DNA from 2 places in the Staphylococcus sp. FSL K6-0223 genome. Region 2 is predicted to be linked to the other one. Evidence: riboswitches for the same ligand, from Rfam matches in the RefSeq annotation. Region 2 holds a riboswitch; the other holds the start of a gene.
What was found. A riboswitch is a leader RNA that binds a small molecule or an ion and turns the genes downstream of it on or off. The one in region 2 is predicted to bind S-adenosylmethionine.
Positions count from the first base shown of each region.

Region 1: another riboswitch for S-adenosylmethionine. It lies ahead of metK (methionine adenosyltransferase); the one in region 2 lies ahead of MHI13_RS09100 (methionine ABC transporter ATP-binding protein).

Region 1 is NZ_JBBOYX010000001.1:963,538-968,567, forward strand. Features, by position in the region: gene yidD (membrane protein insertion efficiency factor YidD) at 1-104, opposite strand, end outside; gene ytkD (RNA deprotection pyrophosphohydrolase) at 172-645, shown strand; gene MHI13_RS04905 (alpha/beta hydrolase family protein) at 626-1,405, shown strand; gene pckA (phosphoenolpyruvate carboxykinase (ATP)) at 1,447-3,039, opposite strand; SAM riboswitch class I at 3,197-3,309, shown strand; gene metK (methionine adenosyltransferase) at 3,424-4,620, shown strand; gene MHI13_RS04920 (NERD domain-containing protein) at 4,719-5,030, shown strand, end outside.
Region 2 is NZ_JBBOYX010000001.1:1,832,429-1,837,458, reverse strand. Features, by position in the region: gene MHI13_RS09120 (arsenate reductase family protein) at 1-100, shown strand, start outside; gene gcvH (glycine cleavage system protein GcvH) at 193-573, shown strand; gene MHI13_RS09110 (toprim domain-containing protein) at 710-1,096, shown strand; gene MHI13_RS09105 (thioredoxin family protein) at 1,089-1,388, shown strand; SAM riboswitch class I at 1,443-1,547, shown strand; gene MHI13_RS09100 (methionine ABC transporter ATP-binding protein) at 1,632-2,657, shown strand; gene MHI13_RS09095 (methionine ABC transporter permease) at 2,650-3,345, shown strand; gene MHI13_RS09090 (MetQ/NlpA family ABC transporter substrate-binding protein) at 3,366-4,181, shown strand; gene MHI13_RS09085 (hypothetical protein) at 4,272-4,436, opposite strand; gene MHI13_RS09080 (CsbD family protein) at 4,612-4,797, shown strand; gene MHI13_RS09075 (DUF368 domain-containing protein) at 4,861-5,030, opposite strand, start outside.

The sequences.
Region 1 (5,030 bases), 870 kb from region 2:
GTATATTCAGAACAAGTAGGATAGAATCGACATGTTGGTGGTGTCATAGGGGAGATGAAACGCTGATAAATACGAATGATGCTTAGAAATAATTTTTTAAGCATAAATAAACCTCCTATAGACATTTGATTATTAAATAATTTTATCATATTTAAGAGGGGGATGAGTGATATGGAGTTTATCGATCAAGATGATAGACGAGTCACGATGCAATATAAAACTGATAACGATATACCGAATGGAAACCACGTTTTAGCTATTCCGATATTTCAAAATCAATTATTATTCACTAAACACTCTAAAAGAGGTATCGAGTTCCCTGGAGGTAAAGTTGAAATTAATGAAACTAGTCAACAAGCGATTGCTAGAGAACTTTATGAAGAAACAGGTGGAAAGGTAGAAGCCTTATATTATATCGCGCAATATCAAGTTCATACCTTTGATAAGTCACTTTTTAAAAAAGATGTGTACGTGATTAAAGTGAAATCAATTGAACATAAACATGATTATTTGGAAACAGAAGGTCCTATATTATTTCATCTAGTTAATGAGATTCCTGAGCACCAAAAAAGTTATTTAATTAAAGATGAAGCAATTTTAAAATGTTTAGAAAGGGTGAAAGATCTTGGGTATTACAAATATTAGAACAATGCCTGTTGAATCCAACACTCATCGATTTGAGGAAATAACTTATACAGTAGACGAATTAAATGTAAAAGCGTTACAGATGATCCCAACGTATCATAATGTTAAACGAATTGTAGTGTATTTACGTGGTGGAAAAGGGCAAGTTGGTAGAGTAAGAGCTTCAAGACTCATGCAATTTTCTGATCCGTATACATTAGTTATAGGTCCCTATTATAGAGGAAGTAATGGTAGTGAAGGAAAAGATGAATTTTGTAATGCTGATTTACATGATGTAACAGTACTTATTCGATTATTAAAAAATAAGTATCCCCAAGCTTTCGTCCATATGATTGGATTTTCAAGAGGTGGAATTCAAGGTTTATTATCATTTCAGGATGATCCAGTTGATAGTTATATTATTTGGGGTGGCGTTTCAGATGTTCATTTAATGTATGAAGAACGTGTGGATTTAAGGGGAATGCTAAGACGTATGGTAGGTCATCCGAAAAAAGATAAAGAGGCATATGAACAAAGAAATGCGATACGTACGTTGAATCAAAACAGTCCACCTATTTTAATTGTACATGGTGGTAAAGATTGGCAAGTGGGTATACATCAAGCGTATTTTCTTCAAGAACAACTAGAACGTAAAGGGGTCAAACATGATACATTTTATCAACTTGACGAAGGCCATGTCCCAAGACCGAAAGCATTGAAAGAAGTTTTAGATTATATACATCAATGGATGAATAATATAGAACAAGACTTACAAAGATGACTATAACAGTTATCATGTAAGTCTTTTGTTTAGATATATTATTAATGACTAAATCCACCATCTTTAGCAATATCTTTTACTTCATCTCCAAATGTTTTGAAGTTTTCTTCAAAACGTTGTTTTAAGTCATTAGCTTGATGACGATAAGCCTCAGGATCATTCCAAGCATGGATTGGATTTAAAATAGTCTTAGGCACATCTTCCATTTCAGTTGGTATACTTAAACCAAATATTTCATCTTTAGTAAATGTAGCTTGTTTTAGCTTGCCAGAAATAGCTTGATCTACCATATAACGTGTATAATATAAGCTGATACGACGTCCAACACCATATTTTCCACCAGTCCATCCTGTATTTACTAGATATACATCAACATCATGGTCATCAATTAACTTACCAAGTAAATTCGCATATTTAGTAGGATGCAAAGGTAAAAATGGAGCGCCAAAGCATGTTGAAAATGATGGTTCAGGTTCTGTCACGCCACGTTCTGTGCCAGCTAATTTTGACGTAAAACCACTTAAGAAATGATACATTGCCTGAGATTTAGATAATTTAGAAATAGGTGGAAGTACACCAAATGCATCTGCAGTTAAGAAGATAATTGTATTAGGGTGTGCAGCTTTAGAAGGTAATACGATATTATCGATATGATGAATTGGATAAGCAGCACGTGTGTTTTCTGTGTTCGTATTATCATCAAAATCAACATGGCCACGTTCATTAACAATTGTATTTTCAAGAATAGTACCATATTGAATGGCATTATAAATTTGAGGTTCTTTTTCTTTAGATAAGTGGATAGCTTTTGCATAGCAACCACCTTCAATGTTAAAAATACCATTTTTATTCCAGCCATGTTCATCATCGCCAATTAATTTGCGAGTTGGCGTCGCTGATAATGTTGTTTTTCCTGTACCAGATAATCCAAAGAATAGAGCAACATCACCTTTTTCTCCAACATTGGCAGAACAATGCATACTCATAATATCTTGCATAGGTAATAAGTAGTTCATCACTGAAAAGATACCTTTTTTCATTTCTCCAGCGTATTCAGTACCACCAATTAAAATCACTTTATATTTAAATGAAACAATAATAAATGTTTCAGAATGAGTACCGTCAACATCTGGATTGGCTTTAAAATGAGGGGCAGAAACGATAGTGAAATTTGGCTTAATATGACTTGCTTCCTCAATAGATTCAGGTCGGATAAACATGTTTTGTGCAAATAAATTATGCCATGCAAGCTCATTGATAATTTTTAATTTTAATTGTGAGTCTTTATCACTTCCGGCATAACCGTTAAAAACGTATAATTCATCTTTTTGATCTAAATAATCTAATACTTTGTTGTATAATTTTAAAAACACGTCTTCATCTATAGGTTGATTAATGTCTCCCCAATCAATATTGTCTCGATATGAAGGTTCGTTAACGATAAATTTATCTTTTGGTGAACGACCAGTATATTTACCTGTACTCATATTAATTGCGCCAAGTTCAGTAAGTTCACCTTCATTATTATTTAAAATCTTGTAATAAAGCTGAGTAGTAGAAAGTTGAAATAAAGTCGTTTCCTTCTCTAATAAGTGTTTGATTTTAGGTGTTTCACTGTATGTATCTATTGACATACAACATCCCTCCAAATATCTATCCATTTATATGTGTAAGCCCTTACATTAAAAAGTATAACATAATAATTTAATTATTCCATTGTAAATAAAAGAACATTTAAAAATCAAAATTGACAATTTTAAAGTATTTATGTAGTATAGGTCTTAACGGATTCTCTTATCCTGAGTGGTGGAGGGACATGGACCCAATGAAACCCAGCAACCTCTTTTTTTAAAAGAAAGGTGCCAAACCGTTTGCAGACGCAATATTTGTCTGAACGATAAGAGCGAATGGACGTTTAAGAGCCTTCTCTCTATCTAGGTAGTTGAGAAGGCTCTTTTATTTTAAGCTCATTGTCAAAAGAGAATTTTCGTAAATATAGTTAAAAAAAGGAGCAAATCATGACTTATAATAAACGTTTATTTACATCAGAGTCAGTGACAGAAGGGCATCCAGATAAAATCGCCGATCAAGTATCTGATGCGATTTTAGATGAAATTTTAAAAGATGATCCTAATGCACGTGTCGCTTGTGAAACAACAGTAACAACAGGTATGGCTTTAATTTCTGGTGAAATTTCAACGTCTACATATGTAGATATTCCTAAAGTAGTACGAGAAACAATCAAAAATATTGGTTATACAAGAGCTAAATATGGTTACGATTATCAAACAATGGCTGTTTTAACAGCTATTGATGAACAATCACCTGATATTGCCCAAGGTGTAGATAAAGCACTTGAGTATCGCAATGATATATCTGAAGAAGAAATTGAAGCAACAGGTGCCGGAGACCAAGGATTAATGTTTGGTTATGCAACAAATGAAACCGAAACATATATGCCGCTTCCAATCTTTTTATCACATCAACTAGCGAAACGCTTATCAGATGTGCGTAAAGACGGTACCTTAGGTTATTTACGTCCAGATGGTAAAGTTCAAGTAACAGTAGAATACGATGAAAATGATAAACCTAAACGTATTGACACGATTGTGGTATCTTCTCAACATGCTGAAGACATTGAATTAGAACAAATCCAAAAAGATATTAAAGAGCATGTCATTTATCCGACTGTGCCTGAAGGTTTAATTGATGATGAAACTAAATTCTTTATTAATCCAACTGGTCGATTTGTTATTGGGGGTCCTCAAGGAGATGCTGGTTTAACTGGAAGAAAAATTATTGTAGATACATATGGTGGTTATGCTCGTCATGGAGGTGGCTGTTTCAGTGGTAAAGATCCTACAAAAGTAGATCGCTCTGCGGCATATGCAGCGAGATATGTTGCAAAAAATATTGTAGCAGCTGGATTAGCTGAGCAATGTGAAGTGCAATTAGCTTATGCAATTGGTGTAGCAGAACCTGTATCTATTGCTATTGATACATTTAAAACAGGTAAAGTTTCTGAAGGACAATTAGTTGAAGCGGTAAGAAAACATTTTGATTTAAGACCAGCAGGTATCATTAAAATGCTTGACTTAAAACATCCTATTTACAAACAAACAGCTGCATACGGACATTTTGGTCGTACTGATGTATTGTTACCATGGGAAAAATTAGATAAAGTGAATGTCCTAAAAGATGCCGTTCAAAAATAACATAGGATATATAGCAGTTAATTAGGTTAAACCTCGAAATTATCGTCTATTTCTATTATAATAGATAGATATTGACAGTTTAAAAGGAGCGTTATCTAATGAATTCATTTGGACCGGTTGAGATTGGTTTAATTGCAGCGATAATCATAGCGATTATATGTTTTATTCTATTTTTAGTTGCTTTGAAAAGTAAAAATAATATGAAACACAAAGCGAATGAAGAGTACAATCTCAAGGAGCAACAACTCAAATCTTCACATGAGGAAGCACTTGAAAAAGAACGTATTGAAAATAAAAAACAAGTAACGAAACAAAAAGAAGAATTTGAAGCTACAGTTAATGGAAAAGAACGTGAAATTGATGCTTTGAAATTATTTTCTAAAAATAAAAGTGAATACGTGACTGATATG
Region 2 (5,030 bases):
AGCCTCAGATGGAATGTTGGTAAAACGTCCGCTAGCGGTTTCGGGTGAAAAAGTTACATTAGGTTTTAATGAAGAACAATACAAAGATGTATGGTTATAGAAAGTATAATCACAACTTTTAATATTAATAGTTGAATGAAAACTTACGGTATGGCATCATTAAATTGTAATTATTTTTAGGAGGGGATTTTCGTGGCAGTACCGAGCGAATTCAAATATTCTAAGGAACATGAATGGGTTAAAGTTGAAGGAAATACGGCAACAATTGGTATTACTGAATACGCGCAAGGTGAATTAGGAGACATCGTATTTGTCGAATTACCAGATGTCGATGATGAAATTAATGAAGGGGATACATTTGGTAGTGTTGAATCAGTAAAAACAGTATCTGAATTGTATGCACCTGTTTCTGGGAAAATTGTTGAAACAAACGACGAATTAGAAGATAGTCCAGAATTTGTTAATGAATCACCTTATGAAAAAGCATGGATGGTAAAAGTTGAATTAAGTGACGAAAGTCAATTAGATGAATTACTATCAGCTGAACAATACTCTGAAATGATTGGCGAATAATTTTTTAAAACTCCTTGATATTAAATCTAGGAGTTTTTTATATAATTATATTAATTATCTGTAAATTGTGTTTATATTCATCAATAACGTGAAAAAGTAAATGATTGTTTAATATCGACTTAGAAGGTGGATGAACATGGCAATTTTAAATAAAGTTATCATTGTTGAAGGTAAATCTGATAAGAAGAAAGTGCAACAAGTCATTGCTGAACCTGTAAATATTATTTGTACACATGGTACAATGAGTATCGACAAACTAGACGATATGATAGAAACGTTATATGGAAAACAGGTCTATATTCTTGCCGATTCAGATGATGAGGGCGAAAAAATTAGAAAGTGGTTTAAACGTTATTTAAGTGAAAGTGAACATATCTATGTAGATAAAACATATTGTGAAGTCGCACGTTGTCCCAAAAATTATCTTGCTCATGTATTGAGTAAATACGGATTTAACGTAAAAAAAGAGAAAAAACTTATACCTAATTTAAGTTCTGAAAGGTTAGTACTTGTGAATGAATAATTCTATTAAAATCGAAGACATCAAAGAACACTTTGATAAAGATAAACATTTAATATTTGGATATACTCCTATGTGTGGAACATGTAAGATTTCAGAGCGCATGCTAGATATTGCAAATGATATCGAACAATTACCACTTAAAAAAATTGATTTAAATTTCCATAAGTATTTTAGTGAAGAATATAAAATTATGTCTGTACCTGTACTGTTAATTATGGATAAGGATAAAGAGGTAGATAGAATCTATGCATTTCAATCCGTGCCATATTTGTTAGAAAAGTTAAAAAAATGATTGACGAATTATTAGTACAGTGATAGGATATAAATTAATTAAATAGTGCGAAAACTCTTATCGAGAGAGGTGGAGGGATGTGCCCTACGAAGCCCGGCAACCGTCTATAATGGAAATGGTGCCAATTCACATAAAGTTTAAGACTTTAGAAGATGAGAGAAAGATAATTTTAAATGCTTTCTCATCTCTCTAGATGGGAAAGCATTTTTTAATTACATAAGGAATTTAAGGGAGGCATTTAACGTGATTGAGTTAAATCAAGTTGTTAAACGCTATCACACAAAGAACAAAGATGTACTAGCAGTAGATCACGTTGACTTGAATATAGAATCAGGCTCAATTTTTGGAGTGATTGGGTTTTCTGGTGCTGGTAAAAGTACGTTAATTCGAATGTTTAATAATCTAGAAGAACCGACTTCAGGGGATATCATTATAGATGGAGACAATATTAACAAACTTTCTAAGTCAGATTTGAGAAAAAAACGACAAAAAGTAAGTATGATTTTCCAACATTTTAATTTGTTATGGTCACGTACTGTCATTAGTAATATTATGTTCCCACTAGAAATAGCTGGAGTATCTCGTGCAGAAGCAAAACAAAGAGCTTTAGAACTTGTAGAGTTGGTCGGTTTAAAAGGTCGTGAAAAAGCTTATCCTTCAGAATTATCAGGTGGTCAAAAACAAAGAGTTGGGATTGCTCGTGCATTAGCGAATGATCCGAATGTCTTATTATGTGACGAGGCTACAAGTGCGCTAGATCCACAAACAACGGATGAAATTTTAGATTTACTATTAAAAATAAAAGAAGAAAGAAATCTAACGATTGTGATTATTACACATGAAATGCAAGTGATTAGACGCATATGTGATGAAGTTGCAGTGATGGAAAATGGGCGTGTTATTGAGCAAGGTAATGTTGATGAAGTATTTGAAAATCCTCAACATGAGGTGACAAAACGATTCGTGAAAGACGATTTAGACGACGATTTTGAAGATTCAATTAAACATCTAGAACCATTGAACAAAGACGCTTATATTGTAAGATTGAATTTCAACGGTAATAATACCACACAACCTGTTGTATCTGATATTACGCGAATGCAGAATATTGAATTAAATATTTTGGAAGCAAATATTAAAAATACACGTACAGGTTCAATTGGATTTTTAATTGTACATATTCCACATATTAGTGAAGATGGATTTAATACATTTGTAACTGAGTTACATAAACAACACGTAAATGTGGAGGTGATTAAACATGGATAAATCATATGGTGATATCTTCCATGAAATGATTACTATGCCTAACGTGCAATGGCCTGAAGTTTGGCAAGCAATATATGAAACACTTTATATGACTGTAGTGTCAACCATTTTTGCTTTTATCTTTGGCTTAATCTTAGGTGTGCTGCTTTTCTTATCAGCTAAAAGTGATGCACCTGGAGCTAAAATTTTCTATACGGTAGTTTCATTTATAGTTAACTTGTTCCGTGCGATTCCATTTATTATTTTAATTTTGTTATTAATTCCGTTCACAAGTGTATTATTAGGTACAATTAGTGGACCGACGGGAGCACTTCCAGCATTAATCATTGGCGCTGCACCGTTCTACGCAAGATTAGTTGAAATCGCATTTAAAGAAATCGATAAAGGCGTTATTGAAGCAGCATGGTCTATGGGTGCGAATACTTGGACAGTCGTTCGAAAAGTATTGCTTCCAGAAGCAATGCCAGCACTTGTTTCAGGTATTACAGTAACTGCTATCGCTTTAGTTGGTTCAACTGCTATTGCAGGCGTTATTGGTGCAGGTGGTTTAGGTAACTTAGCTTACTTAACTGGTTTTACACGTAACCAAAACGACGTCATTCTAGTGTCAACCGTATTTATTTTAATTATTGTATTTATAATCCAATTCATCGGGGATTGGCTTACAAATAAAATTGATAAACGATAATAGAAAAGAGGACAGATTAAATGAAAAAACTTTTAAGTTTAGTATTAGTACTTACACTGACAGTTGTATTAGCTGCTTGTGGTAAAGGCGGAGACGAAAAAGATAAAAAAATCGTTGTAGGTGCCTCACCAGCACCACATGCTGAAATCTTAGAAAAAGCAAAACCACTTCTTGAGAAAAAAGGTTATAATTTAGAAATTAAAACAATCAATGATTACACTACACCTAATAAGTTGTTAGATAAAGGTGAGCTTGATGCTAACTACTTCCAACACGTTCCTTATTTAAAAACTGAAAGTAAAGAAAAAGGATACAAAATTGAAGATGCAGGTAAAGTTCATTTAGAACCAATGGCTGTTTATTCTAAAAAATACAAAAGTTTAAAAGACCTTCCTAAAGGTGCGACAGTTTATGTTTCAAATAACCCAGCTGAACAAGGTCGTTTCTTAAAATTCTTCGTTGATGAAGGCTTAATTAAAATTAAAAAAGGCGTAAAAATTGAAGACGCTAAATTTGAAGATATTACTGAAAACAAAAAAGATATTAAATTCAATAACAAACAATCAGCTGAATATCTTCCAAAAATCTATCAAAATCAAGATGTAGATGCAGCTATTATTAATTCAAACTATGCTATTGATCAAGGCTTAAGTCCACAAAAAGATTCAATTGTAGTTGAAAAACCTAATAATAACCCTTATGCAAACCTAATTGCAGTTCGTAAAGATCATAAAGATGATGAAAAAATTAAAGCTTTAGTTGAAGTATTACAATCTAAAGACATTCGTGATTTCATCAATGAAAAATACAAAGGTGCAGTTGTACCTGCAAAATAATGAATAATAATGCAGTAAAAAACGGTTCACAAACAAATATGTGAACCGTTTTTTTATTTTATATCAATACATTTATTGCAGTCATTTATATTATAAACTTGAATCGTCTTGATATAGTATTCCAACGCCGATACCACCTTGACCCATCGCATATTCAAATTTAACAATTTCTATATATGGATGTTCTTCTAAGAATGCATTGACTTTTTTATTTAAACCTTTTTCTGTCATAGCAGTAAAATTAACAAATGTCATAGTTATCATCTCCAATTGGATAAGTAAATTGAACAATGTTATTATAACAATTATTTTAATTAGACAGAAAATATAAAAAAATAACAGAATTTATGTTTATACATGATATGTATTGGGTATGTTAATATTACAAAAATCATTTAAGAATGAAATGTTTAACAAGGAGGAATTTAAAATGGCAGAAGATAAATTTGAACAAGCTAAAGGTAATATTAAGGAAACAGTTGGTAATGCAACTGATAATAAAGATTTAGAAAAAGAAGGTCAAGGCGACAAAGCTTCAGGTAAAGCTAAAGAAGTGGTTGATAACGTTAAAGATAAAGCAAATGATGTTATTGATAAATTAAAAGGCGATAAATAAGTCGTTTTAACTAGAAGAGAACGCATGTGTTAAACACATGCGTTTTTTGTTTATTTTAGAATATTATGTCTGAGTATCATTGTTAGACGTAATCAGTCCTAATGAATAACTTACTATATATCCTATTACTAAAGAAATAATCGAAACAATCCATTCTACTGGTGATTTAGGAATTCCTGGGAATACAGCATAAATTGAACCAATAACAAAACCAGTAATTAAGGCAAATGTTC